DNA from 3 places in the Sphingomonas sp. Ant20 genome. Region 3 is predicted to be linked to each of the others. Evidence: riboswitches for the same ligand, from Rfam matches in the RefSeq annotation. Region 3 holds a riboswitch; each other region holds the start of a gene.

The links. Region 3 has a riboswitch for cobalamin ahead of NI18_RS27210 (TonB-dependent receptor plug domain-containing protein). Riboswitches for the same ligand answer to the same signal wherever they lie in the genome.
Region 1: linked by a shared signal. The riboswitch ahead of NI18_RS00830 (TonB-dependent receptor) and the one ahead of NI18_RS27210 (TonB-dependent receptor plug domain-containing protein) in region 3 are both predicted to bind cobalamin.
Region 2: linked by a shared signal. The riboswitch ahead of cobW (cobalamin biosynthesis protein CobW) and the one ahead of NI18_RS27210 (TonB-dependent receptor plug domain-containing protein) in region 3 are both predicted to bind cobalamin.

What each region holds. Positions count from the first base shown of each region.
Region 1 covers NZ_JRVI01000003.1:9,629-22,632, reverse strand. Annotated here, with positions in the region: gene NI18_RS00845 (ankyrin repeat domain-containing protein) at 1-253, opposite strand, end outside; gene NI18_RS00840 (catalase) at 327-1,697, opposite strand; gene NI18_RS26130 (hypothetical protein) at 1,697-2,026, opposite strand; cobalamin riboswitch at 2,245-2,485, shown strand; gene NI18_RS00830 (TonB-dependent receptor) at 2,734-4,824, shown strand; gene NI18_RS00825 (hypothetical protein) at 4,951-6,084, shown strand; gene NI18_RS00820 (hypothetical protein) at 6,198-6,482, opposite strand; gene NI18_RS00815 (ATP-binding protein) at 6,656-8,266, shown strand; gene NI18_RS00810 (LuxR C-terminal-related transcriptional regulator) at 8,263-8,859, shown strand; gene NI18_RS21915 (hypothetical protein) at 8,883-9,254, shown strand; gene NI18_RS26125 (DUF2779 domain-containing protein) at 9,244-10,719, shown strand; gene NI18_RS00800 (endo-1,4-beta-xylanase) at 10,857-11,711, shown strand; gene NI18_RS26120 (endo-1,4-beta-xylanase) at 11,708-11,998, shown strand; gene NI18_RS00795 (TonB-dependent receptor) at 12,102-13,004, opposite strand, start outside.
Region 2 covers NZ_JRVI01000128.1:129-3,153, reverse strand. Annotated here, with positions in the region: gene NI18_RS14845 (HoxN/HupN/NixA family nickel/cobalt transporter) at 150-1,139, shown strand; cobalamin riboswitch at 1,299-1,516, shown strand; gene cobW (cobalamin biosynthesis protein CobW) at 1,653-2,702, shown strand; partial or broken gene cobN (cobaltochelatase subunit CobN) at 2,708-3,025, shown strand, end outside.
Region 3 covers NZ_JRVI01000148.1:29,407-42,410, forward strand. Annotated here, with positions in the region: gene NI18_RS15700 (DUF3325 domain-containing protein) at 1-49, opposite strand, end outside; gene NI18_RS15705 (PepSY-associated TM helix domain-containing protein) at 46-1,641, opposite strand; gene NI18_RS15710 (hypothetical protein) at 1,638-1,952, opposite strand; gene NI18_RS15715 (TonB-dependent siderophore receptor) at 1,949-4,147, opposite strand; cobalamin riboswitch at 4,597-4,838, shown strand; gene NI18_RS27210 (TonB-dependent receptor plug domain-containing protein) at 5,006-6,154, shown strand; gene NI18_RS27215 (TonB-dependent receptor) at 6,088-7,176, shown strand; gene NI18_RS25170 (hypothetical protein) at 8,250-8,534, shown strand; partial or broken gene NI18_RS27220 (epoxide hydrolase) at 8,867-9,295, shown strand; gene NI18_RS15735 (SDR family oxidoreductase) at 9,575-10,039, opposite strand; gene NI18_RS27225 (SDR family NAD(P)-dependent oxidoreductase) at 9,952-10,284, opposite strand; gene NI18_RS15740 (SDR family oxidoreductase) at 10,381-11,142, opposite strand; gene NI18_RS15745 (type 1 glutamine amidotransferase domain-containing protein) at 11,142-11,711, opposite strand; gene NI18_RS15750 (catalase family protein) at 11,749-12,774, opposite strand; gene NI18_RS15755 (hypothetical protein) at 12,792-13,004, opposite strand, start outside.

The DNA.
Region 1 (13,004 bases), on a different contig from region 3:
CGACCGTGGCAAGCTGTCCGTTATACGCCGCCAGGATCACGGGCGTGAAACCGCGCTCGTCATAGGCATTGATGTCGGCGCCGGCCTTGAGCAGCGGATCGATCATGTCCGTGCGGCCGAGCCGCGCCGCCTCGAACAGCAGCTGCTGGCGACGCTCGGGTGATGGCAAGGCCGCGACCGCAGGGGGCGTGCGTCGCTCGGTCGCAGCGGCCTGTGGACCGGCTGCGGCGAGCAGCGCGGCAAGATAAGTCAGCATCGTCGGTCTCGATTCCTTGAAGTCTGCCACGGCAGGAGGCGCGCGCCATGCCGCGCCTCCTGCCCCGGGATCAGCGGGCGCCCTGGCCCGGGTTGGCGGCGCGATAGTCCGCCACCGCGCGCGACACGTCGGCGATCGGCACGTTCACCGCGGTTGCCAGGCGCGTGCCGAAGTCCTTGTCGGCCTGGTAAAAGTAGCTGACCATGATCGTCTTCGTCCGCGCCGACGTCACGACATTGAGATCACCCGCCAGGTTGGTGACCAGATCCGCCTTGTCCTGCGGCTTCAGCGCCCGGTAGAATTCGCCCGCCTGGGCGAAGTTGTTGGTCTTGGCGATCGGCTTCGCATCGACGGTCGCGTCGATGCCATAGGGCGCGGCGCGGAAGCGGGCATCGGTCGACTTTGCCGCGGTCGCCGCCGGGAAATAATTCACGTCGGACGCGCGGTTGGCGTGGTCGAGCTGGCCGTCCTGGTAATTGTTGACGACGCTCGCGAGCGGACGATTGACCGGCAACTGCATCGCATTGGCGCCGATGCGATAGCGCTGCGTGTCCGAATAGGAAAACAGCCGCCCCTGCAGCATCCGGTCCGGCGACGCCTCGATCCCCGGCACGAGGTTGGCCGGTGCGAACGCCGACTGCTCGGTATAGTCGAAGAAGTTGGTCGGCACCTTGTTGAGCGTCATCTCGCCGATCTTGCGGAACGGTACGCCCAGCCATTCCTTGGTGTCGTCGAACGGATTATAGTCGAGCTTGGCGAACGCCGACGCCGACATCGTCTGCACCATCAGGTCCCAGACGGGGAAGTTGCCCTTGCCGATCTCGCCATAAAGATCGTCGGTCAGGTAGTTCCAGGTCGCGGTCGCGACCTGCGCGCCGTTCAGGTTGCGCACGCCCTGGCGGCTGATCCAGCGGAACTTGGCGAACACCGTTTCGCCCTTGGCATTCACGAGCTTGAAGGCATGGACGCCGTTGCCGTCCATCGTCCGGTAGGATGCCGGCGTACCAAGGTTCGAATAGACATGCGCGAGCATGTTGGTCGCCTCGGGCGTGGCCGAGAAGAAGTCGAAGAAGCGATTGGGGTCCTGCTTGTTCGTCAGCGGCGAGGGCTTGAGCGCGTGGATCATGTCCGGGAACTGGATCGCGTCGCGGATGAAGAAGATCGGCAGGTTGTTGCCGACCAGATCCCAATTGCCCTGATCGGTGTAGAATTTGGTCGCAAAGCCGCGCGGATCCCGCATGCCCTCGGGGCTGCCCGAGGGGTGGATCACGGTCGAGAAGCGGACGAACACCGGCGTCTGCTTGCCGGGCATGAACAGCGATGCACCGGTGATGCTCGAAATGTCCGCGGTCGCGGTGAACACGCCGTGGGCACCGGTTCCGCGGGCATGGACGACGCGCTCGGGCACGCGCTCCCGGTCGAAGCGTGCGAGCTTCTCGATCAGCGTCGTGTCCTCAAGCAGGACGGGGCCAAGGTCGCCCGCCGCCTCGAGTGGCGGTTCTCGCCGATCGGCGCGCCATTGTCGCGGGTCATCTGCGGTGCGGCGACACTCGCTGAATCACCCTTGGCTTCGACGGTGCCGGCAACCCCGGCCTGCGCCAGCGCGGGCTTGCCGGCGCTGGACGGGGCCGCCGCGGTCGTCATGCGGGTTTCCGCCTGCGTCTCGGCCGGCGCCACCGTCTGCGCGGCGACTGGCTGAATCATGGCACCAGCCGATGTCGCAGCCAGCAGCATCGCCGTCACGGCCTGACGGCTCTTCACGTTCTTCATCTCTATCCCTTAATCCTGCATGCCATCAGCGTGGCATCCCCGCACAGAGCGTGCGGCACCGCCGCCTCCTGATCGAGGACGCGCATCGCGCCAAACGGAGCTTCTGGATCACAGCAATCGAGCAGGACGATCGAGCCGCCATCGCGCCGCTCGCCGGACGATTGCCGAACGATCCTGACCGGGATAGACCGGCGCCGCTGACCTGTTCGATCCGAGCAGGGCGGCATGATCGCGTCGGTGCCCCGAAAGGGCTTAATAGGGAACGCGGTGAGGGTGGTTCGCCACCTGAAGCCGAGGCTGTCCCTGCAACTGTAAGCGGCGAGCGCGATGCATTTCGCTTCTTCCTGCAAAGGAAGGAGCAGCCACTGGGCCAGACGTTTCGTCATGAGGGCCTGGGAAGGCCGTGCATCGTGTGATGACCCGTGAGCCAGGAGACCTGCCGGCGTCTGGTCGCTCTTGCCTGGCCCAGGGGGTGGCCGCGGCACGGTACTCCGTCGAGCGACGACGTGTGCGGTGGGGACCGCACGGGCATGCGTGCCGGTCGCAATCGCGTCCGGCTGGCGCGGATGTCGGCCGTTCGCGGGAGGTCCCTGCCGGGTTCGCCAGACGCCCGGGGGATTACCGTAATGCCGTTCCTATTGTCTCGCCTCGCGCTCGCGGGGGCTATTCTGTCGCCTGTCTTCGCAGCACAAGTCCACGCCCAGTCCGTGCCGGATCCCGATACCAAGGACATCCTGATCGTCGGACAGCATGCCCAGGACACGCTCACCACGCCGAATGCGACCGGCAGCCGCCTGGGGCTCACGCCGCTCGAGACCCCCGCGACGATCTCGGTCATCGATGGCGCCACGATCCGCGCGCGCGGCGACCTGTCGGTGATCGACGCGACGAGCCGCGCACCGGGCATCAGCAACGCCGGAAACCCCGGCAATGGCGGCACCGCGCTCGCCGCGCGCGGCTTCAGCGGCCAGGGATCCGTGCTTCAGCTGATCGACGGTATAAGGCTGTTCCCGGCTGCCGGCACGATAACCTTTCCGACCGATCCGTGGATGGTCGAGCGGATCGACATCCTGAGCGGCCCGGCCTCGGTGCTCTACGGCCAGGGCGCGCTGGGCGGCGCGGTAAATGTCCTGATGCGCAAACCCGATACGCAGCGGACGCATGTGGAGGGGGAGATCGGCTATGGCTCGCAGGACAGCTTCCATCTCGCGGCGGGCGCAGGGGGGCCGATCACCGAGCGCCTCTCCTACCGCATCGACGGCAGCTATCGCCGATCGGACGGCTATGTCGATCGCGGCCAGTCGCGCAGCCATGCCGTGTCGGGCACGCTGCGCTGGGCACCGACCGACACGCTCGTCGTCACCGCGCGGGACGATTATGGCGACCAGAAGCCGATGCGCTATTTCGGTACGCCGCTGATCGACGGTCGGCTCGACGACCGCATCCGGGAGCGCAACTACAACACACGCGACGGCGTCATCCGCTACCGGGACAACCGCACCAGCCTGCAGGTCGACTGGACGCCGAGCGATGTGGTCACCGTCAGCAACCAGGCCTATCGCCTCAGCTCCAAACGCTCCTGGCTCAATCTCGAAACCTATTGCTGGGTCGCCGCAGACGGGGTCTGCGCCAACGGCAGTGGCAACACCGGCACACCCGGTGGCATCCTGCGTACCGACATGACCGGCATCGTCCATGATCAGACGCAGTGGGGCGACCAGGGCAGCGTGACGTTCAGGACGGGCATCGCCGATGGCGTCGGCAACGACTTGGTCATGGGCTTCGATGTCAACCTTATCAAACTGACATATTCCCACAATTTCGGGTCTGACCCGCAGGTTTCGGAGGTCGATCCCTTCGCGTTCGATCCCGGTCTGATCATCGACACGCAAGGCATCGCACCGCGCTATCGCACGCGCACGACCGAATATGCGGTCTTCGCCGAGGACCGGCTGAAGCTCGGAACGCACGTCTCGATCGTCGGTGGCGTCCGCTTCGAGCGCGACACGATCCGCCGCTGGTCGATCGACTATCCGGGCGGCACCGGCACCGAGACGTTCGTGCTCGCCAAGCAACTGCACAATCTGACCTGGCGGGTCGGGAGCGTCTATCAACCGATCACGACGGTGTCGCTCTATGCGCAATATGCCACCGGCGTGGACCCGCTGGGGACGCTGACGACCTATTCGACCGGGCAGGTGCAGTTCAGCAACGCGGTTGGCGACCAGGTCGAGGTTGGCGCCAAGGCGGTGTTCCTCGACGGTCGCGGCACCGCCACCCTCGCCGCCTACCGCATCGTCAAGAAGCGCCTGCTGGCGCAGCTGACCCCGACGAGCCCGGTCGAGCAGGTAGGCCAGCGATCGGCCAGGGGTATCGAGGCCGCGGTATCGCTCGATCTGCCTTACGGTGTCGGGATCGATGCGAACGGCAGCATACTCGACGCGACGTTCGACGACTTCGTCTCCGGCGACACGCGCTTTGACGGCAATACCCCGCCGGACGTGCCCGAGACGCTCGCCAATCTCTGGCTGCGCTGGAACGCAACGCGTGCGCTCCAGGCGCGCGCCGGGCTGCGCTACGTCGGGCGCCGCTATTCGGACAACGCCAACAGCTTTCGCGTCCCCAGCTACACCATGGTCGATGCAACGCTCTCCTATGCAGTGACGCCACGGCTCGCGGTCGACATCCACGGCTACAATTTATTCGACCGAAACTATGCGATCAGCACGTACAACAACCAGCAATGGGTGCTCGGCCGTCCCCGCGCGGTCGACGTCTCGCTTCGCGTCGGCTTCTAGCGCGCCCCGCGGCCGGCAGCCCTTGGGACGGGCCGCCGGCGATGTCGCCCCCCGGGAAACCCCGGATAGCCGGTCGCGCGCGCGCCCGCCTAAGCCGCATGGCCACCCCATGAGGAGACATTGCGCATGCCGTTTTACCGGGCTTCCGAGCTGTTTACCCTCCGTCCCGTGCCGCCCACGCTCGGCAAGCCGGCATGGATGAACCTGCGCGCCGTGCCGCGGGCACCCTGGGCGGGGGAGCCGGAGGCACTGCGCGGGCCCGGCATCTACGGCATGTTCCATGACGACCGGCTCGTCTATGTCGGCCTATATGCCGGCAAGGCCGAGCGGCCCTTTGGCGGATCGGTCCTCGAGCGCTGGGAGAAGCACGTCACCTATCAGACGCTGCGCTCGCCCTATGTCACCTTCGCCCGTCGGCATCTCAAGCATCTGCATGCGCTCGCCGCCGCAGAGCCCAACGGACCGATCGAGACGATCGTTGCGATGCTGGCACTGAACGGCGATGAAAGCCCGCTTCTCCAGCGCAAGGGCGGCAGCTGCACCTTCGCCAAGGCGCAGCTCGCAGCCGCACACTGGGATGTGTTCGGGCCGGGGAACGAGGCCACGATGCTCGATCACCTCGGCTTCACCTATCTCCAATTGCCGCGCGACCTGGCCGCGACCATGCTCCCCGAGCCCGGGCAGCGGCCGAGCGCATGGGTGAAGAAGCACTGGCTTGCGCCGATCGAGCGGGACCTCATTGCCGCGTTCATGCCGCCCTGCAACGACGGCACCGAACCCGGCGACGCGCCAGCGGTCGATCCGGTCGCGTTCGAGGAGCGGCTCGCCCGGCTGCTCGCCGACCGCCCCGCACCCGCCGTCGAGGATCTGGCCGGAGAGAGCGAGGCCGATGATGAAACCGATGGTGACGAGGAAGCGCTGCGCACCGAACCGACCGCCGCGCCGAACGAGCGCGAGGCGCTGCTCGACGATCTCGCCCGGCTCTGCCCCGGCGCGCTGGAGATCTATTATACTGACGTTCCCGATCTGCGCATCCGGCCGCGCTCGCACGCACGCCGGGTGCTGCTGAACGTCTTTGCACATGGCGGCGGGCTCGCCTGCAGGACCAAGGCGAGCGTGGCGGCCTGCCGCGCGCTCGGCTTCGATGCGAACGACGCGCCGGCGGGCGTGTCGATGAGCGCGGCGTTTCCGATCGACCTGTCCCGCCACTCCGCGGCGGATCTGTTCGCAGTCGCCGGTGCCGCCCTCCCCGGCGACTGACCAGCCGGTCGGGGGGGCCGGCCATTGCATGATGTGCCCTGGCGAGCCACAAGCCCGTCAGGGCGCCCGCCCTGCTGCGCAGACCTTCCGATTCCGCGTCTAAACGCGGTTGCCTATGGATCGCTCCAGCGCCTGGCCCCCCACAGGATCAGATCACGGCCGACGAACACGACGCACACGTCGCCAATGGCAAACGCCAGGCCCAGCCATGTCCATCCATGAGATAGCAGCAATGCGGGCCACGCGACGGCGAGCACGATCAGCAGCACGCCGATCGGCCGCGTCAGGCGGTTCCACCACCGCCGCGGCACGACCTGATGGCTGTAGACGATGACGCTGCCATCCTCCTGGTACCAGAGCTCGCGCACCTCGTGAATCGGATCAGGTCCTTCCGTCATCGTACGGCTGCGCCCGTTACGCGGTGACGATTCCGCGATCGCGAGACACTATGGGCTGGCATCGATACATTCCCGGGGCTGGCTCGCGATCATCATGGCCATCGCCGCCGCGCCGAAAACCCGGGAATTTCCCCGATGGCCTATCGGCGCCGGATGCGGCTAGGCAGCCCTCAATGCCGCTGCCTCCCTCTCCGCCCCGCCTCTCGATCGGTGCCGTAGCCGGCAAAACAGTGCCACGACTGGCCGACCTTCCCTGGCTCATCGGCTATGCAGCGGCGTTCGCGGCCGCGCACCAGGCCGCGGCAGGCTGGGGCGGTCAGGGCTTCTACTCGCTGCTCTATCCCGCCGCGGGCGTCAGGCTGGCGCTGCTGTGGAGCCGTGGCCCGCGGCTGACGCTGGCGGTGATGGCGACGGAACTGATCGTGCAGACGATCGCCGGCATCATCGTTCCGGGTCAGGCCGGCTGGCTGACCGCGGCAAACGGCGTCGCCCGGCCCGCGCTGACCTATGGCATCGTCGTCTGGCTGGTCCGCCACGTCGCGGCGCGGTCGCAATCGAGCCTCGGCGTCGCGCCGATGCCGCTCGGCCTCGCCGCAGTCACCGCGCCGGTCGCGGCGACCATGGCGGCGCTGCCCTGGACCTTGTTCAGTCCCGAATTAACGGGCGTCTCGGGCCTTCGTCAGACGGTGGCATCGCTGACAGGCTTTGTCGTCGGCGACCTGCTCGGCGTGTTGCTGATCGCCCCGCCCTTGCTCTGGGTGGTCCATGCGGGGCAGGACCGGCCCCGGGCACTGCACCGCCCGACGCTCCGCCAGCTTGCCGGACTGGCCGAAGCGGCCCTCGTCCTCGGCGCAGCGATCGCCGCGAGCACGCTGCTGGCAGAGATCGGGCTGGGCGTGCCCGCCGCCCCAGCGCTGCTCGCGGTCGCCTGGATCGGCTTGCGCTTCGGCCGCACCGCAGGCTGGTGCGCGATCGTGATCGTCGCGGCGATCGTCCTCCCCTTTACCGCGACCGAACTGCCCGTCGCCGAACGGCTCGCCTTGCACATGAGCCTCGCATCGATCGTCGTCGTCGGCTACCTCGCCGGCAGCTTCGCCGATGCGCAGGCGCGGGCCCAAAGCGACCTGTCGCGGCGCGACCGCATGCTGTTCCAGGCGGAACGGCTGAAGACGCTGCGCGCCATGTCGGTGGCGGTGATCCACGAGATCAGCCAGCCGCTTTCGACGCTGGCGATCGAGGCCAAGCACCTGCACGAGATCACCGTCGCCGCCGATCCGGACATCGCCCAGACCGCCGCGCTGATCGACCGCAAGGCGGCGGCGCTGTCCACTCTGGTCCGCCGGCTGCGCCGTTTCGGCGGTCGATCGGTCGACGAACCGAGCGCCCTGCCCCTGTCCGCGCTGGTCGAGACCGTCACGGCATTGACCCGTGCCGAGGCCAGGGCGGCGCGGGTCGTGGTGGAGGTGTCGCCCATCGATCCCGACTTGGTCGTCTTCGGCCAGGAGATTGAGCTCGCGCAGGCGGTGGTCAATCTGGTCCGCAATGCGGTGCAGGCGTGCGACGGTCGTGTCGCGCTCTCCGCCCATCAGAACGAGGACCGGGTCATGGTCATGGTCGCGAACCGCTGCCCCGATCGGCGGGAAGCACGCCCCGGCATGGGCGTCGGGGCGCTCGTGGCGCGGGCGATCGTCGAAGCCCATGGCGGCACGGTGGAGCGTGTCACGCACGCCGACGGCACCATCTGCGCGACGCTATCCCTCCCGCGCCCCGGAGCCGAGTCATGACACTCCCCGCCAATCAGCCGGATCGTGCCGCCGTCTATGTCGTCGATGACGACCATGACCTCGGCGCGGCCGTCGCACGACTGCTCTGCCGTCACGGTCATGCCGCCGAACCCTTTCTCGACCCGGTCATGCTGCTGTCGGTCTACGCAGAAGCACCGGCGCTGTGCATCGTCACCGACATCATGATGGGCGACCTCGACGGCTTCGGCTTTGCCGACCGCGTGCGGATGATCGACCCCGCGGTTGCGATCGTCTTCATGACCGCGTGGCCGACGACCGCGAATGCCGTGGATTCGGTGCGGCGCTATGGCGGCCTCGATTATCTGGAAAAGCCGCTCGACGAGACACGCCTCCTCAGCGCGGTCGACGAGGGGGTCGCGTGGTCCCGGCGCCAACGCAGCATCCGCGCACGAACCGCAGCCCTGTCGGCGCGCGAACGTCAGGTGTTCGACCTGCTCGTGCAGGGACATAGCAACAAGGCCGTTGCCGACATCCTCGGGCTCAGCCCCAAGACGGTCGAAGATCACCGCGCGGCCATCGTCGCCAAGACCGGTACCAACGGTCTTGCCCAGTTGATCGCGCTCGCGCGGTGACCGCATCCTTTGACGGAGGTTTCATGCCGACCACCACGGCGATCGACGAGACGATGATCGAACGGGCCATTCTCGACCTGCTCAAGACCCGCCGCGAGATCTATCCGTCGCATATCGTCGGCGAATTGCGGCGCAGCCATGCGGGACTGCCGTTGGACCGCACGCGCGACGTGCTCGAGCGCCTTTTCATCGAACGACGCGTCGCGCGATTATGGCATCGCTACATGCTCCCGGCGGACGTCGAGGCGGTCCGCGCCAAGTGGCTCGGCCTGATCGAACGCCAGGCCGAACGGATCGACGCGGTCGCGGTCGATCCCGCAACGTCGCGCGACGCGCGGGATCTCGTGATGCGCTGGGACGGATGGTCGATGGAGGGGTGTGATTTTGCCGCCTGACACGCTCTCGCCATCGCGCCTCGCCGCGTTCGAGCGGTGCCCGCGGCAATTGTGGCTGATGACGTTTCGGCCCGACAGCGCAGGTTCGACGAACGATGCCGCCGATCGTCGGGCGACCGCGCATGTGATTGCTGCCGAGGCGCGGCGGCAGATGCCTGACATGGTCATGATCGACCCCGCCTCCGGTCGATCGGCAGCGTCAGCAGCGACCGGCGCAGCGATTGCGACCCGCCAGATCATCGCGGGCGCGCAGTTCTTCCACGACGGCGTGCAGGCGATCGTCGATATCCTTGAACCGGATGGCGACGGCTGGCGCATCATTGCCGTTCGCGGTTCGACCAAGGCAAAGCCGGACCATCTCGCCGCGCTCGCGACTCAGGCCTGGGTCGCCGCCGCCAACGGCCTGCTCATCACATCGGTTCACGTCCGCCACCTCGATCGCGACTTCACGCTGGACCGCTCGGGGGACCGCGGCGGGCTGTTCGTCGATACCGACGTGACCGCGCTGGTTGCGCCGATTGTGGTGACACAAGGCACGCGCGTCGGTGCGGCCAAGGCCTTGCTGACACAAAGCGAACCTGCAGCGATCGTCGGCGATCACTGCCACGCGCCGTACACCTGTGCCTTCACCGACTATTGCCACGCAGGTTTGCCGGCGGGTCCGTACTGGCCCGTGACGATCCTGCCGCGCGGCGCGGGCAAGGCGTTCCTGCAGCGTGGCATCGTTGACCTGACGCATGTCCCGGTCGAGGATCTGGGCTCCGACACCGACCGCCGCGTCCATCGCGCCACGATGACCGGGCAGGTCGAGCATGACCCCGCGGGCGCTGCGCAGGCGATGGCCGGCTGGTCGTATCCGCGCATCTGGCTGGACTTCGAAACCGTCAGCGACGCGGTGCCGGTCTGGCCCGGCTGCTCGCCCTATGAGCAGGTGCCGTTTCAATTCGTCGCGGATGTCGAAGCCGCTGACCACGGCATCGTACGGCGCGAGTTTCTCGATCTGAGCGGCAAAGATCCGCGCCGCGCCTGTGCCCAGGCGCTTGCCGCACTGCCACGGACCGGCGCGGTCATCGCCTGGCACGCCCGTTTCGAACGCGACGTCGTGCTGCGCCTCGCGCGTGCCTATTCCGATCTCGCCGCCGTGCTCGACGATCTCGCCGCGCGCATCGTCGACCTGCTGCCCGTCACCCGCGACCATTGGTACCACCGGGACCAGCGCGGAAGCTGGTCGATCAAGGCGGCCCTGCCGACGATCGCACCTCATCTCGATTATGCCACGCTGGCCGTACGGGACGGCGGCGACGCGGTCGCGGCGTATCGCGAAGCGGTCGACGTCGCATCTACGCCAAAGCGCCGCGCCGAACTTGATACCGCCCTGCGCCTCTATTGCGGCCGGGATGTCGAGGCGATGCGGGTGGTTGCAGAACGGCTGATTGAATCGGGCCCGGCTTCCCCCGTTGCATAGACACGTCCAGGGCCCGCTTGCCACCGAACCATTGCGTCTTCGGCCATCCAGTTTGCGTATCAAACCAGAGGCTTCGGGATTGACCTGTTGCGGAGAAACCGCCAGCGTTAGCGCTATCATAAAAGAGAGGATGTGCTGTGGAAATTACGCGACGCACCGGGCTGGCGATGCTGACGGGTCTTGCCGTATCGGCCGGCGCCCGTGGAACGGCCGCACCTGCACCGACCGGCCTGCACGGCATCGCCGCAACCAAGGGAATGCGGATGGGGTCGAGTTTCGCATGGGGTGCCCCGGGTGCCGATCGCGGCTCGTTCGCGAACCCAGCCTATGCTGACCTGCTCAAACGCGACTGCGGCCTGCTCGTGGCCGAAAACGAGATGAAGTGGCAGGCGTTGCGACCGAGCGCGACCGCCTTCGACTTCACCCGCTTCGATGCGATGATGGCATGGGCGGACGCGAACGCGCTGCCGGTGCGCGGGCATAATCTGCTGTGGCATCAGCCCAAATGGATGCCGCGCTGGGAAGAAACGCATGATTTCGGCGCGACCCCCGCGCGCGCCGCCGAACATCTGCTGGTCGATCATATCACCACGGTATGCCGCCGCTATGGCACGCGGATCCGCAGCTATGACGTCGTCAACGAGGCGGTCGATCCCAAGGATGCGAGCCTGTACCAGACCGCTTTGTCGCGCGCGCTGGGCAGCCCCGAGGCAACGCTGGACCTCGCCTTCCACACCGCGCGCCGCGTCGCGCCACACGCGCAGCTGGTCTATAACGACTATATGAGCTGGGAGCCCGGCAACGCGACGCACCGCGCCGGCGTGCTCAAGCTGCTCGAAGGGTTCAAGGCGCGCGGCGTGCCGGTCGATGCGCTGGGGGTGCAGTCTCACCTCGTCACGCAGGGGATCGACGCGCGCGCGACGATCGCAGGGCTGGAAGGCGAGTGGCGCCGCTTCCTCGATGCGGTCACCGCGATGGGCTACGGCTGGTGATCACCGAGCTCGACGTCCGCGACAATTCGCTCCCTGCCGACTTCACGGTCCGCGACCAGGCGGTGGCCGATTTCACGCGCGGCTATCTCGACGTGATGCTCGCCTATCCGCAGCTTCGCGACGTGCTGCTGTGGGGGATGACCGACCGCTATAGCTGGATCGAGGGGTTCGAGCCGCGCAAGGACAAGGCCCGCCGCCGCCCCTGCCCCTATGACGCCGCGTTCAAGCCCAAACCGATGTACACCGCGATCGCCGCCGCGCTTGCTGCCGCCCCGCCCCGCACCTGACGCCCGGACAAAAAAAGGGCGCCGCGATTGTCGTGCGGCGCCCAGGGGGGAGAACGGGGAAAAGGATCGGGAGGGTCGGCCGCACCGGCCGACCCTTTCGCGCTTATCTGAACGACGCGCGGATCGAGAAGGTGAAGCGGCGATCCGCGATGAACCAGTTGCGCGGCCGGGTCAGCAGATCATCGTTGATCACATATGACGTGCGCGTGATCGAATTGGTCAGGTTGACGCCTTGGAACCCCATCTTGATCGCTGGCGTCACCGCGTAGAAGATCGAGGCGTCGAGCTGCCCGTATTTCTCCGCGTAGACCGGCGAGTTCGGCACGATCACGTCGCGGATCGTCAGCAGGTTCTTCGACCGCCAGTTATACGCGGCGCGTACCTCCAGCCCGTTACGCTGGTAGAAGGGCGCGAAGTTGAACTGGTATTTCGACAGCCCCTGCAACGGCAGCCCGCTGGTGTCGACGTTGGAGATGATCCCGGCGGTGACGTTCGGATCGTCGGAATCGAGGTTCTGCTGCGACACGCCCGACGACTTCACGTAGGTGAAATTGGCCGCGAGCCCGAACCCGCTCAGGAGCCCCGGCAGGAAATCATAGGTCTGCTGATAGCCGACCTCGAACCCCTTCACGCGACCCGTCTCGGTCGAGTTCAGCGGGGTCGTGATGATCCCGTCGAATGTCGCGCCGTTGTTGGTGAAGCTCTGACGCTGCAGGCTGTTGGTCTGCACGCCGTACAGGTCCTTCTTGAACAGCGACAGCGTGAGCTGGCCGACGTTCGAGAAATACCATTCCGCGGTCACATCGTAATTGTCCGCACGGACCGGCTTGAGAAACGGGTTGCCGACCTGGAAGGTCGCGACCGGCGCCCCGTTGAACAGGATCGTCTGGTCGCTCGTGTTCAGATTGATGTTGTAATAGGACCGGGTCAGCCCGAAATCCGGCGGAGCGACGCTCTTGGTGAACGCCGCGCGGAACTGGAGACCACCGCCCATCGCCAGCTTCAC
Region 2 (3,025 bases), on a different contig from region 3:
GCATGCCGGCCGCTCATGGCGTCCGGTCGGCGCGCGTCCCGGTCGTTCGCGGCAGGCCCCCGTCCTCGTCGGACGCCGGGGATGTGCCAATGACCAAGATCATGACCGGGCGGACCGCCGGTCGTTCGACGCGACACCGGATCGGCTGGATGTTCGCGATGCTGGTGGCGGCCAATATCGCCGCTTGGGGATGGGCGTTCGCGCTGTTCCAGGCGCAGCCGCTGATGCTGGGTACCGCGATGCTCGCCTGGGGGCTGGGCCTGCGCCATGCGGTCGACGCGGATCATATAGCGGCGATCGACAATGTGACGCGCAAGCTGATGCAGGACGGGCAGCGGCCGATTGGGGTCGGCTTCTGGTTCGCGGTCGGCCATTCGGGGATCGTCCTGATCGCCGCGGTCGCCATCGCGCTGACCGCGAGTGCGCTGGCGCAGTTCGAGGCGTTCAAGCAGGCGGGCGGGGTGATCGCGACGCTGATATCCGCGCTGTTCCTGTTCACGATTGCGGCGATGAACCTGATCATCCTGCGATCGGTGTGGCGGACCTTTGGCCATGTCCGCGGCGGCGGGCGCTATGTCGAGGAGGATCTCGACCTGCTGCTTGGCAATCGCGGGCTGCTCGCACGGCTGTTCCGGCCGATGTTCCGGCTGGTCACGCGCAGCTGGCACATGGCGCCGCTCGGGTTCCTGTTCGGGCTGGGGTTCGACACCGCGACCGAAGTCGCGATCCTCGGCCTGTCTGCAAGCCAGGCGGCGGACGGGTTGTCGATCGGTACGGTGCTGGTGCTGCCCGTGCTGTTCGCGACGGGCATGGCACTGGTCGACAGTGCCGACGGGGTGGTGATGCTCGGCGCGTATGAATGGGCGTTCGTGAAGCCGATCCGCAAGCTCTATTACAACATCACGATCACGCTGATCTCGGCGATCGTCGCGATCGCGATCGGCGGGATCGAAACGCTCGCGCTGCTGGCGTCGAAGCTGGGCCTCAGCGGGGGCGTGTGGGACGTCGCTTCGGCGCTGGGCGAGAATTTCAACGGGCTGGGCTTTGCGATCATCGCGCTGTTCGTGGCATGCTGGGTGCTGAGTTTTGCGATCTACCGGTGGAAGCGGTTCGACGAGATCGAGGTGGTTCGGGGGTAACGAGCTGCGTCTCATCCTGGGCTCGACCCGGGACCCAGGGCCAGGCAGCGCATTACGCGTGGCTCTGGGTCCTGACTTTCGTCAGGATGACGGAGGTCAGGTGCATTGGCACAGTCGCCAAACTCCTCTAAACCCAACCTCGAGGTTTGGTTCTACCGAACCTGACCAGATCGCGCCGGTGCCCTTCGGGGCTTGAATGGGAATGCGGTGCGGGAGCTTTGCCTCCCAATGCCGCGGCTGTCCCTGCAACTGTAAGCGGTGAGCGAGACGCACAGGCCCCCGATGCGGGGGCAGCCACTGGGTCACGAGACCTGGGAAGGCGTGCATCGAGCTTCGACCCGCGAGCCAGGAGACCTGCCAGCGTCATGGTCGCTCTTGCCTTGATCCAGGGGATGGTCGCGGCACGGTACTCCGTCTGAGCGACGAACGCGTGCGGCCGTCAGGTCGTGCGCGCGTGTGGCTGCGGGCGTGCGTCCGTCCGTGGCTGTCGTTCCGACGCCCGGAGAGTATCGCATGACCGACCCCCAGCCGACCCTGGCCAAGATTCCCGTTACCATCGTCACCGGGTTCCTCGGCGCGGGCAAGACCACGCTGATCAGCCACCTGATCCGCAACGCCGGTGGCCGGCGGCTCGCGGTGATCGTCAACGAATTTGGCACGCTCGGTATCGACGGCGACATATTGAAGGGCTGCGCGATCCCCGATTGCCCGGCCGAGAATGTCGTCGAGCTCGCCAATGGCTGTATCTGCTGCACCGTCGCGGACGATTTCATCCCGACCGTCGAAACTTTGCTCGCGCTTGACCCGCGGCCCGACCACATCCTGATCGAGACGTCGGGGCTCGCTTTGCCCAAGCCGTTGCTCAAGGCGTTCGATTGGCCCGCGATCCGGTCGCGGATCACGGTCGACGGGGTGATCGCTCTGGCCGATGCGGAAGCGGTCGCCGCGGGACGGTTCGCGCCCGACCTCGCCGCGATCGAGGCGCAGCGGCGCGCGGATCCGAGCGTGGATCACGAGACGCCGCTTGCCGAGGTGTTCGAGGACCAGCTCGCCTGTGCCGATCTGGTGCTGCTGACCAAGGCGGATCTGGCGGGCGAGGCGGGTGTGGCTGCGGCGCGCGCGGTGATCGCGGCGGAGTCCGCGCGTGCGTTGCCGGTGATCGCGCTGACCGACGGGGTGATCGATCCGCGCGTCGTGCTCGGGCTGAACGCGGCGGCGGAGGATGACATCGCGGCGCGGCCGTCGCACCATGATGGCGCGGACGATCACGAGCATGACGATTTCGACAGCATGATCGTCGAGCTTGGCGAGATCGCGGAGCCGGCGGCGCTCGCCGCGCGGATCGAGACGCTGGCGCGCGACGCCGACATCCTGCGCGTGAAGGGCTATGCCGCGGTGACGGGCAAGCCGATGCGGCTGCTGGTGCAGGCGGTCGGGGCGCGGGTGCGGACGCAATATGATCGGCCGTGGCGCGCCGACGAGGCGCGGCAGACGCGGCTGGTGGTGATCGCCGAGCATGACCGGATCGACCCTGCAAGGATCCGGGCCGCGCTTCAGGGCTGAGGGCGATGCACGTCGTCTTCCGCGAAAGCCACGGGCTGGAGGAAAGCGCGGTCCCGCAGGACCTGGCGCAGAGCCCGGCGGACCTCGTCGTCCTGTCCTTTTCGGACGGGGATCTCGGCGCGTTCGCGGCCGGGTGGCGGCGTGCGGCGGCGAGTGGAAGCCCGCTGCCGTCGCTCAGGCTCGCCAACCTGTCCGCGCTCGCGCATCCGCTGTCGGTCGATACCTATGTCGAGCGGACGCTGGACGGTGGCGCAGGCACGGGGGCGAAGGGGATCGTGATCCGGCTGATCGGCGGGCGGTCCTACTGGTCCTATGGGTTGCAG
Region 3 (13,004 bases):
CAAGCAGGAAGAACGCGGCGCTGCCGAGCAGGAGTGACAGGATGCTCATTCGGCGGGCTCCGGAACCGTGGAGGCGGTGGCGGCTTCAGCCCTGCGAACGCGCTTTGCAGCGGGGCGATGGTGCGCGACGCGGCGGGCAAGCAGCAAAAACCCTATTCCGAAGACCGAGATCGCCGCATCGATGCCAGCGATCATCAGGTCGCCTATCGCCAGCGACGCGAACAACCCGCGATCGGTCGCGACGACGTCGTACATTGGCAACACAGCGAGCAGCACCCCGGTCACCGCGAATAGCGAAGGCCAAACGCGCGCCGGCCTGACGACGAAGGCCGTCAGCGCCGCGGCAGCCCAAGCGATGAACAGCATGTGCATCTCCCAATCGGCGCGTCCGCGAAGTGCTACCGGGAGTAGGCGGTTGGCCCAGAAAAAGCACGTGATCCCGAGCGGGAAACCGCCGATCACCGCGACGTTGAGCCGCTCGACGAGGCGGAACCCGAGATGCGGCCGGGTCGGATCGAGCAGGCGCTCGCGACGCTTGACGGTCCATAGCACGAGACCGCTCGCGACCATCAGCGTGCCCGCGATCCCGCACAGGAAGTAGAGCCAGCGGCCGCCGTCGCCTGCAAACCGTCCGGCGTGGAGCCCGATCATCGCGCCCGCGGTCTCGGCAGCGGCGCCCGGTGGCGGCGAACGCCAGACGAGGCGCCCGGTCACGCCGTCATAGGTCAGTCGCGGCGTCCGCGAGGACAGCATCGAATTGGCGCTCTGGCTGATCGTGACCCGTGCAGCGGCGTCGCCGGGATCGCTGACCTCGATGAAACTGGCGGGCGCGCCGAGTCGGCGTTCGGCGTCGGTCGCGATCCGTCGCAGATCGATCAACGGCGTGGGACGGCCGGTCCGCTCGACCACGTTGGCGGCCGGGAACAGCGCGGCGAACAGGGTATTCTGATCATTATAATTGGCGACGACCGCCCACGGCATCAGAAGCGTCATCAACGTGACCAGCCCGGTATAAGTGATCATCAGGTGGAACGGCAGCGCCAGCACCGCGGTCGCATTGTGACCGTCGAGCCAGGATCGCTGGCCCTTGGCACGTCGCAGCGTGAAGAAGTCCTTGAAGATCTTCTTGTGCGTGACGATCCCGCTGACGATCGCCACCAGCATCATCATGGTCGCGAACCCGACCAGCCACCGCGCCCAGATCACCGGCATGTAGTGGAGATCGAAGTGGAAGCGGTAGAAGAACTCCCCGCCCCGCGTCTCGCGCGCCTGCGCGACCTGTCCGTCGGCACCGATCAGTGCCTGCGTGTCGCCGCGCCCTCGCCTGCCTCGCCTGCCACGTTCTTCGCCGGGCTTGGGTTGCGGCACCCAGAAGACTTGCGCACCGGGCGATCGTTCCGTCGCTACCGGGATAATCCAGCTCTTCGCATCGGGCGCTTTGCGAGCAAGGAACGCTTGCGACCCTGCCAGCACGCGCATCGGCTGTTCGACGCGCGCGATCTCGGGTCGCATCCAGCGGTTAAGCCCCTCGCGCCAGAACGCGATCGTGCCGGCGACAAAGACGAGGAACAGGATCCAGCCAAGCAGCAATCCGGACCAGGTGTGCAGGAACGCCTGCGACTGACGGAAGCCCTTGCTCATACCCGCCCCGTCGCGCCGATCGATATCCACGTGATTGCGGCCGCAACCGCCGCTGCGAGGCCGAGTGTCCAGATCGCGCGCCAACCGCTACGGGCCGCGAACGCCCACATCGCCGCAAGCGAGCACAAGGCGAGCGCGATCAGCGCGGCGGTGACGGTCGCCTCGGCACGATCCCCCGGCAGCAGCCGCGCAAGCGCCATCGCCCACAGGCTCGCAGTTGCATAAGCGAGCGGCACGGAGGCAACGACGCGCAGCGCGATGTCGCCGCGCCGCGCCCATCGCGCACGGGCATGCGCATCGCCCGCCGTCATTCGAAGCTGTACCGAAGCGTCGCGAACGCGGTGCGCGGGCTGCCGTAGTAGTTGCCGCGGCCGGTGGCGGCGATGCGCGCGTAATAGGTCTTGTCGAGTACGTTCGCGACGTTGACCGAGACACCCACCCTCTCGTTGAACTTATAGCCTGCGCGCAGGTCGAGCACCGCATAGCTTGGCTGGCGGACGATGGTGGACCGGGTGCGCAGCGTACCGTCGGCGTTGAACACCGCCGCATTGCCGCCATAGGTCGAACTGAACCATGTCACGCTGCCGCCAAGGCTCGCGCCTGCCAGTGACCCATCGACCGGGGCGTAGTTGGTGAACGCCTTAACCATGTGCTTCGGCACGATCGGCACCAGTGGCAGCCCCTCGAACGCAGTGGTCTGGTCCTCCAGATACTTAGTCTTGGTGTAGGTATAGCCGCCATTGATCCGCCAGCCGGGTAGGATCTCGCCGGTCGCCTCGGCCTCGATACCGCGCGAGCGGACCTTGCCGGTCTGAAGCACGACGGTCTGAATGTCGGGATCGTTGAACAACCTGTTGGTCTGTGTGATCTGATACGCTGCCGCAGACAGCAACAGGCGATCGTTCATCAGCGAAAGCTTGGTGCCCGCCTCATATTGCGCACCGACCAGCGGCTCGATCTGCTGCCCGTCGGGACGTGCCCGGCCGACCGGTGCCGCCTGCGGTGTGAAGCTGTCGGCATAGCTCGCATAGAGGTTGAGCTGCGACGTCAAGTCCCAGACGATTCCGGCATAGGGCGTGAAGCGGTTGTCGATCCCGTAGCGGGTCGACGGTGGCAAGACACCGCTTGGTGTCAGCAACGTGGTCGTCGTGGTATCCCACCATGTCACGCGGCCGCCACTGATGAGCGTCAGGCCGGCGAGCGGGCTCATTCGCATCTGCCCATAGATGCCGTACTGCTCGACGTCGGTCGAGGAACCGCCATAGACCTGCAGCGCGCAATTGGCAGGCGTGATCGTGGTGCTGGAATTGGGACAGGTCGCCCCCGTCCCCTGCACCGGATAATACGGCGACGCGCCATACGGGTTCAGCGGCGGCTCGAACGGCGATACAGGGTTGTACACGTCGATCCGCGCATAATTGGACAGCCGGGTGAAATAGGACGTGCCCGAACTCGCCTGATAATCTGTGCCGAGGATCAGCGTCTGGTCGCGCCCGAACAGTGGGAAAGTGCCTATGCCGTTGAAGTCGAACGATCGCGTCTGCTGCTTACTGTCGCCGCGATAGGCGATGTGGCTGGTCGAGCCGTTGGTCGCGGTGACCGGCTGGTTGCCGATATAGCTGTAGATGTCGACGCGATCGACGTCGGTGAACAGGCCGGTCGCGCGCAACGTCCAGCGATCGCTGATCTTGTGCGCGAGTTCGGCGAACCCGGTCCAGGTCTCGGCGTTGAACCGGTTCCAGTCGGCGCCGAGATAGGTCGATCGCTTCACGTCGAGCAACTTGCCGTCGCTGCCGTCCGCGCCACCGATGATGCCGGCCAGGCCCGACTGCACCGCTGGACGGAAACGGTCGTAATAGCCGCCGACCGTCAGCGTTGTGCGCTCGCCGATCTCAAGCGAACCGACTGCGAACCCGCCAATGCGGTTGCGGTGCGCGTTTGCGAAGAACTGATCCTGGTCCTGTGCCATTGCACCGAACCGTAAGCCTGCCTTGGTGCTGATTGGCGTCGAGACGTCGAGCTCGAAGCGTAGATTGTCGTAGCTGCCGGCACCGGCGCTAGCCTGCATCTTGAACGCGTCGAGCGGTCGCTTACGCACCATGTTGATGCTGCCCGCCGGATTGCCCGATCCGCTAAACAGACCTGCCGGGCCGCGCAGCACTTCCAACCGGTCGTAGAAGAACAGGTCCGGCACGGCGGATGGGAAGTTGAACGCAAAACTCGGGACGCCGTCGATCAGGTAATTGGTGATCGCGAACCCGCGCGAGAAGAACGACGGATCCTCGCTGCCGACGCCATTGACTGTGATGCCATTGGTCGCGGTCAGCGCGTCTTCCAGCGTAAACAAGTTCTGACCCTCGATCTGATCGCGATCGATCACGGTAATGGTGTTCGGCGTGTCCTTGAGCGGCGTCACAGTCTTGCCGACCGCACGACCATAGCTTTTGCCGATCACCATGATTTCGTCGGACTTCTGCGCATCGTCCGATCCGGAGGCCGTTTCCACGGTCCTTGGCTCCTCAGCCGGAGCTGGCAAAGGTGCTCCGACAAACGCTGCACTCGCCAGCAATATACTCGAAAAACTCATACTGAACCCCCCGTTATCGGGAGGCCTCTATGTCATATGCTGTTGCGAGTCACTAGCAATATAACGGTTTTGTCATGATCGTTGAGGCGAGCGCGAGCAGGCGCAAGTTTAACCTATTGAGATTCGCAAAAATATTATGTCTCACGAGGCTTATAGATCGCCGGCCGCGCCTGTTGATTTCAGCGCGCGATGGATAGCAATTCTGACCCAATTCCGGTCGTTCTAGACGCATCTGCCGCTTCCCAACTTCCGACATTCGTTAATGGGCACCGGCACTCTTTTTGGACCTTTGCAATCGTCGCGTCGACCAATTGCCGGATCGTCTTCGTCAGGATACATCATCCCCGCTGACCTGCTCCGCTGGAGACGGTCGGCATGATCGCGTCGGTGCCCCGGAAGGGGCTTAATAGGGAACGCGGTGAGGGTGGTTCGCCACCTGAAGCCGAGGCTGTCCCTGCAACTGTAAGCGGCGAGCGCGATGCATTTCGCTTCTTCCTGCAAAGGAAGGGGCAGCCACTGGGCCAGACGTTACGTCATTAGGGCCTGGGAAGGCCGTGCATCGTGCGAGGACCCGTGAGCCAGGAGACCTGCCGGCGTCTGGTCGCTCTTGCCTGGCCCAGGGGGTGGCCGCGGCACGGTACTCCGTCGAGCGACGACGTGTGCGGTGGGGACCGCACGGGCATGCGTGCCGGTCGCAATCGCGTCCGGCTGGCGCGGATGTCGGCCGTTCGCGGGAGGTCCCTGCCGGGTTCGCTAGACGCCCGGGGGATTACCGTAATGCCGTTCCTATTGTCTCGCCTCGCGCTCGCGGACGCTATTCTGTCGCCTGTCTTCGCAGCACCGCTCGACGCGCAGTCCGCGCCGGATCCCGATACCAAGGACATCCTGATCGTCGGACAGTATGCCCAGGACACGCTCACCACGCCGAATGGGACCGGCAGCCGCCTGGGCCTTACGCCGCTCGAGACTCCCGCTACGCTGTCGGTCATCGACGGCGCCACGATCCGCGCGCGCGGCGATATGTCGGTGATCGACGCGACGAGCCGCGCACCGGGCATCAGCAACGCGGGCAATCCCGGCAATGGCGGCACCGCACTCGCCGCGCGGGGGTTCAGCGGTCAGGGATCCGTGCTCCAGCTCATCGACGGCATCAGGCTGTTCCCGGCGGCCGGCACGATCACCTTCCCGACCGATCCGTGGATGGTCGAGCGGATCGACGTCCTGAGTGGTCCGGCCTCCGTGCTCTACGGCCAGGGCGCGCTGGGCGGCGCGGTGAATGTCCTGATGCGCAAACCCGATACGCAGCGGACGCACGTGGAGGGCGAGATCGGCTATGGGTCGCAGGACAGCTTCCATCTCGCGGCGGGCGCAGGGGGGCCGATCACCGAGCGCCTCTCCTACCGCATCGACGGCAGCTATCGCCGGTCCGACGGCTTTGTCGATCGCGGCCAGTCGCGCAGCCATGCCGTATCGGGCACGCTGCGCTGGGCACCGACCGACACGCTCGTCGTCACTGCGCGGGACGATTATGGCAACCAGAAGCCGATGCGCTATTTCGGCACACCGCTGATCGACGGTCGGCTCGACGACCGCATCCGGGAGCGCAACTACAACACACGTGACGGCTTTATCCGGTACCGCGACAACCGTACCAGCCTGCAGGTCGACTGGACGCCGAGCGATGCGGTCACCGTCAGCAACCAGGCCTATCGCCTCATCTCGAAACGCTCCTGGCTCAATCTCGAAAGCTATTGCTGGATCGCCGCGGACGGGGTCTGCGCCAACGGCAGCGGCAACACCGGCACACCCGGAGGCGTCCTGCGCACCGACATGACCGGCATCGTCCACGACCAGACGCAATGGGGCGACCAGGGCAGCGTGACGTTCAGGACGGGCATCGCCGATGGCGTCGGCAACGCTTGGTAATGGGCTTCGACGTCAACCTCATCAAACTGACCTATTCGCACAATTTCGGGTCTGACCCGCAGGTTTCGGAGGTCGATCCCTTCGCGTTCGATCCCGGTCTGATCATCGACACGCAAGGCATCGCACCGCGCTATCGCACACGCACGACCGAATATGCGGTCTTTGCCGAGGACCGGCTTAAGCTCGGCACGCACATCTCGATCGTCGGCGGCGTCCGCTACGAACGCGACACGATCCGCCGCTGGTCGATCGACTATCCGGGCGGCACCGGCACCGAGACGTTCGTACTCGACAAGCGGCTGCACAATGTGACCTGGCGGATCGGGAGCGTTTATCAGCCGATCCCGACGGTGTCGCTCTATGCGCAATATGCCACCGGCGTGGACCCGCTGGGGACGCTGACGACCTATTCGACCGGGCAGGTGCAGTTCAGCAACGCGGTCGGCGACCAGGTCGAGGTCGGCGCCAAGGCGGTGTTCCTCGACGGTCGCGGCACCGCCACCCTCGCCGCCTACCGCATCGTCAAGAAGCGCCTGCTGGCACAGCTGACCCCGACGAGCCCGGTCGAGCAGGTAGGCCAGCGATCGGCCAAGGGTATCGAGGCCGCGGTATCGCTCGATCTGCCTTATGGTGTCGGGATCGATGCGAACGGCAGCATACTCGACGCGACGTTCGACGACTTCGTCTCCGGCGGCACGCGCTTCGATGGCAATACCCCGCCGGACGTGCCCGAGACGCCCGCCAATCTCTCGCTGCGCTGGAACGCGACGCACGCGCTCCAGGCACGCGCCGGGCTGCGCTACGTTGGACGACGCTATTCGGACAATGCGAACAGCTTCCGCGTCCCCAGCTACACCATGGTCGATGCAACGCTCTCCTATGCAATGACGCCGCAGTTCGCGGTCGACATCCACGCCTACAACCTGTTCGACCGCAACTATGCGATCAGCACGTACAATAACCAGCAGTGGGTCCTTGGCCGTGCCCGGTCAGTCGACGTTTCGCTTCGTGCCAGCTTTTAACTCCCTCAGGTGGCCGGGGCTTGGCAAGAGTCCCCGGCGCTGGCTGTACCTCGTACATCGCTGGATCGGCATCGCCAGTTGCCTGTTCTTCGCCATGTGGTTTCTGTCCGGGCTGGTGATGCTCTACGTGCCCTATCCCTCCCTCTCGCCAGCGCAGAAGCTGGCTGGAAGCGATGTGATCCACTGGGCAGCGGTGGACGTGCCGCCCCCGCTGGACGGGGGACGGCTACCGAAGGATCTGTTGCTCGAGATGCGCGACGGCACGCCTGTTTGGCGCGTGACCGGGTGGGATGGAACGCACACCACTTTCGCCGCCAGTCGCGGTACCGTCTTGCGACCAGTCGATGCTCTTTATGCCTGTCGGGTCGCTGGCCGCTTTGGCAACGCACCGACGAAGCACGTAGAACGGCTGACCCGGGATCAGTGGACGGTTGCTGGCGGCTTCGATCGGCACCGTCCCCTTTGGAAGGTTGCGCTGGCCGACGCCTCCGGCACGGAGGCCTATGTGTCTTCGAATACTGGCTCCGTCGTTCAAGTGACCACCCGTCGCGAGCGGTTCTGGAACTGGCTCGGCTCGGTGCCGCATTGGCTCTATCCGACGGTTCTACGACAGGATCAAACGGCCTGGCGTCAGGTCGTGCTGTGGGTGTCTGGTCCCTGCATCGCCGCGGCGGTCGCGGGGATGTGGATTGGCATACTGCGGACCCGCATCGGCGCACGTCGCTTCAAAGGTGGGCGAATGACGCCCTACAACGGCTGGATGCTCTGGCATCATGTCGCGGGACTGGTGGGTGGTCTATTCTTGATCGCCTGGATCTTCAGCGGATGGCTGTCGGTCGATCCCGGCCATCTGTTTCGCGGGACGAAGCCAGACGAGGCGGCTATGCGGATCTATCAGTCCTCTGATCCGATGCCGGACCTAGCACTCGACCGGCTCCGCATAGCAGGCGAGAGTGCGGTGATAGCGCAGTTGACTGACTATGCGGGAACCCCCCCTCGTCCTGCTGTCCTATCACGACGGGCGGCGAGTAGTGTTGAATGCGGTCACACTCGCGCCATCCCAAGCTACAGAGGTGACAACCGTAAGGGCCGCACGCCAACTGGAGAGTGCTGCGCCGCTACTCTCGGTCGATCGCCTGACGGCGCCCGATGCATACTGGTATGCGGTCGGAACGCGCCCGCATCTGCCGGTTTTGCAGCTGCGGTTCGCCGATCCGGCACAGACTTGGCTCTATATCGATCCCGTTACCGGAGAGGTTCTCCGAACCGTCGATGAGCGGCAGCGGACGTACCGCTGGGTATTCGATCTCCTCCATAAATGGGATCTGAACACACTGACGCTGCATCGCCCGGCCTAAGATGGTCTGATCTGGCTGTTCTCCATCGCCGGTGTGGTGACGCCGATAAGCGGCATCTGGCTGGGATGGAAAAGACTTATACGATGACTGGGCGGACCCAATACCAGACGTCTAAACCGCCGTGCCCGCTTCCCAAAAGCAGCCGCTCGTTCATCTCGCCTTGAAGCGCCTTTCGGCGACCTTCGCGCGTTCGACGTTAGGCTTTCAATCGGGGAAGTAAGGTTTACCCCCATCGGCAGGACCGACACATGGCAGAACCCTTCGTCATAGCGGTACTCGACGACCGCCTTGCCGCCATCCGCGCAAAGGTCGAGGCGTTCAACTGAAACCTTATGCCGGACGCGGGAACCTGGCAATCAGGCGTCGGCCCCGCCGATCTCAAGCGGCTCGTCGACTATTGGCTGGCGGACTACGACTGGCGCGCGCAGGAGCGTCGCCTCAATATGCTGCCGCAGGTTACGGCCGACGTGCAGGGGCAGCGCCTCCACTTCGTTCGTGCGCGCGGCGATGGCTCACGTCCCCCGCTGCTTCTGCTGCACGGCTGGCCGGGGTCGTTCTTCGAATTCGAGGCGCTGATCGCGCCGCTCGTCGCCGATGGTCACGACGTCGTCGTTCCGTCCTTGCCCGGCCACGTGTTTTCGGGCCGCCCCGTGTCTCCGATCGGACCGAAGCAGACCGCAGAACTCATGCACGGTCTGATGGTCGAGCTGTTCGGCACGCGACGCTATCTCGTGCAGGGCGGGGACTGGGGTTCCGCGATCGGTGGCTGGATGGCGCACGCGCATCCCGAAGTGATCGCCGGACTCCATCTGAACATGGTGCTGCTCCAGGCTAATGATGCGGTGCCAAAAAAAGCCCGACGAGGTCGCCTGGGCTGTGAAACGCGCCAAGCTTGCCAAGGAAGAAACTGGCTATTCGCAGGAACAGGGCAAGCGCCCGCCGATGCGCCGAACACGTCTTGCAGTAGCGCCAAGGGGGTCAGGGAGCTTGGCGCCCGCCGATCCACTCAGAGATATAACGACGCGTGCCTGTCTTCCGCGTCAGTGACCGGCGACTTGTCCGCCGTCGACGTGGAGTATTTCGCCCGTCACGAACGTGGCATTCTCGAGGTACAGCACCGCGCTGACTACGTCCGCGACCGTGCCCATCCGACCGAGCGGGTGAAACGCTCCGAGCCCGGCGCGCGTCTCGGGAGGATGCATCGGCGTTTCGGTGATGCCGGGCGACACCGCGTTGGCGCGTACGCCGCGGGCGGCATATTCGATCGCCAGGCTGCGCGTCGCCGCGGCAAGACCGCCCTTGGTCAGCGACGCCAGCACCGAGGGGAATTCGACATTGGCGTGCTCCGCCAACGTCGTGACAATCTGCAAGATATGGCCACTGCCCTGCTCGACCATCAGCGGCAGCGCCGCCTGCGTCATGTGGAAGAAGCCAGCGAGATTGGTCTGCGTGATCTGGCGATACTGCTCCGCCGTATAGTCGGTGAAACGCTCACCGATGAACACGCCGGCGTGTTGACGAGCGTGTCGACACGCCCGAACCGGTCGCGCGCGGCCATCACGGCGCGCCTCGCGGTTTCAGGATCGGCGACGTCGCCCGCAACGGTAATCCAGTCGTCCGATTGCGACGCTGCGATCGATCGCGACACGCCGACGACGCGCCAGCCGCGCGCGCGATACGCACCTGCAATCCCCTCACCCAAGCCTTGCGAGGCACCGGTGATGATAGCGACCTTGGGCGCGTCAGACATCGACGGCGCCCAAATGTGCATGGAAAGTAATGGGGTTCGTCATTGCCGAATGGACTCCAGAAGAGAACGAGAGCGCATTGGTGCGCCCTCGTTATATCAGGACAGCGGAGGTTGACCGTTGGACGCGGTCAGTCCGCCGTCGACCGCCAGGTTGACGCCCGTCACGAAGCGCGCGTCGTCGCTCGCCAGGAACGCGATCGCACCCGTGATATCGGCGGGTTCGGCGCCGCGTCCGAGAGGAATTCGCTCCTCGAACTTGGCGATCAGGTCGGGCTGTTCCTTCATTCCCGCAGTCAGCCCGGTATAGGTCAGCGACGGGTTGACCGCGTTGACGCGTACGCCGTTCCTGGCCTCGTCCATCGCCAGCGCGCGCGTGAAGTTGCTGACCGCACCCTTGGCCGCGCAATAGAAGCTGTGGTTCCAGTCGCCGCCGAGCCCCGACACCGACGACACGTTGATGATGCAGCCCTTCGACGCACGCAGATGTGCGATCGCCGCGCGGCTCATATGGACGACGCCGTACAAGTCCGTCTCGATCACCTTGGTGAATTCCGAAAAGTCGCCCTCGTCCAGTTTGCCCAGATGGTCGACGCCGGCGTCGTTGACGAGTACGTCGATCCGACCGAAGCGGTCGATCGCCGCATCGACCAGCGCCTCGCACGCGGCGCGGTCGGTGACGTCGGTTTCCCGCGTTTCGACGGTGCCGCCCAGTTCGCCCGCCAACCGGTCGAGCGCGCCCTTGTCGATGTCGCCCAGCACCAGCGTCGCGCCTTCCTCGGCGAAACGGCGAGCAGCACCCTCACCAATGCCCGAGGCGGCACCGGTAATCACGACCACCTTGTCGGCAAAGCGCGCCATCATGCGTTCTCCGCCTGCGCCTCGTGCCTGCCCTCGCAGAACTCCTCGACGAGCTTTGCACAGAACGCAGGCAAGTCATCCGGGGTGCGGCTGGTGACGAGGCCCTGGTCGACGACGACCTCCTGATCGACCCACGTACCGCCCGCGTTGCGGATGTCGGTGGCGAGCGTCGGGAACGAGGTGAGCGTGCGGCCGCGCACCTGATCGGCCTCGATCAACGTCCACGGCGCGTGGCAGATCGCGGCGACCGGCTTCCCGGCGGCGAAGAAATCGCGCACGAACGCCACGACCTTGTCCGACGAGCGCAGCGTGTCCGCGCCGACGCACCCGCCCGGGATCACCAGGCCATCGAAGTCGGATGCCGACACGTTGTCGATCGCCTTTTCGACGGCGAACGTCTTGCCAGGATCGAGATCGTTGTTGACCGTCTCTGCGTCGCCGGTTTTGAGGCTGATGACGGTTACTGCACCGCCTGCCTGCTCGACGGCTGCCTTTGGCTGTGCGAACTCGGGCTCCTCCGTGCCGCGCGGTGAAATCAGAATTGCGATTGTCTTGCCTTGGAGCTTCATGTTCGTCCTTTCGAAATCTGAATAAGCGTGAGCGGCGTCAGGCCGGGATATCGGTGATGGTCGCTGTGTTGGCGGCGGCAATGCCGGTCTCGCGGTGGCGGAAATCGCTGAGCGCGCGATACACCTGCATGCGCGCGCGCATCACGCCGCCGAGCGGACGATGCGCCTCCAGGGCGTGAGCCGGCCGGAACGTCATCACCTCGTCGAAATAGCGGACGCGATCCCGGCCATAGGCGGCCTGTCGCGGCAGACGGATCGTCGCGATCGTGCGGTATTCGCTGACCCGCGTCGGCCAGTCGACCGACGTATTTTCGATCGGCTGCATCTCAGCATCGGCGTGACGGAAGCCATCCTCATCCTGATGCGGATCGAGCCGCCAATCATCAAGCGCACGCTGCTCAGGCGCGACCGGAAATACGCCGAGTTTCGCGACATGACCGCCGTAGCGGATGGGGCACTGGCTAAAATAGGTCTCGACGAGCGGGTGGCTGAACGGATGGCCGTAAAAGTCCAGCGTTGGGCTCGGTTCGGCACCGACCGCGTTCAGGACCTTGTTGATGTTGCGCGCGATCGATGCGGCCGCGCTTTTGACACCTTCGGGCATCGGCACGGTCATGCCGATCTTCTTCGCCTGCGCTAGGAATCCGGCGGCGGTGCCGGCCGGGAACGTCGTACCGCTCGCCAGGACGAAATCCTGCGTTGGCGCGTCGTGACCGGCCAGCTTAGCGCCTTCGACACCGAAGACCTTGATCGCCATGCCACGGTGCGTCGAGACCCTATCCCCGAGCTTCTCGCCCGGCCCTTGCGCGAAGCGGACCGCGACGTCGAACGTCCCCGGGTTCGCGAACAGCCCTTGCGCCAGTTCGGGCGGCAAATCCGCGGCGACGACCAACTTGCCGATGACGCAGGCCGTGCTCTTGGCGTGGCTGGCGCGCACCGCATGGCCGTCGCGCTTCTCGACCGTCTCGCTCTCCTGCGTCATCCCCTTGATGATGCCGTCGATACTCTCCTGCTCGCCGGCTTCGGGCGTCTCGATGTCGTCGCGATAGGGTAGATAGGGCATGGGAAGCTCCTGTTGGATCAGGATCTTAACAGCCGAATGCCCGGCGACGTTTCAGTACGGTTCCGTGCAGACCCGGTCAGTCGAGCGGGGGGAAGTGTCCGCGGCTCGTGCATCGGGCAGCCGTTCAGCTGGCTGCGCAGATCCTGGATCACCGGATACACCGCACGGCGCGCGCGCATGACCGACCCGAGCGGGCGATGCGCCTCGACACCATGCCACGGGCGGAATGC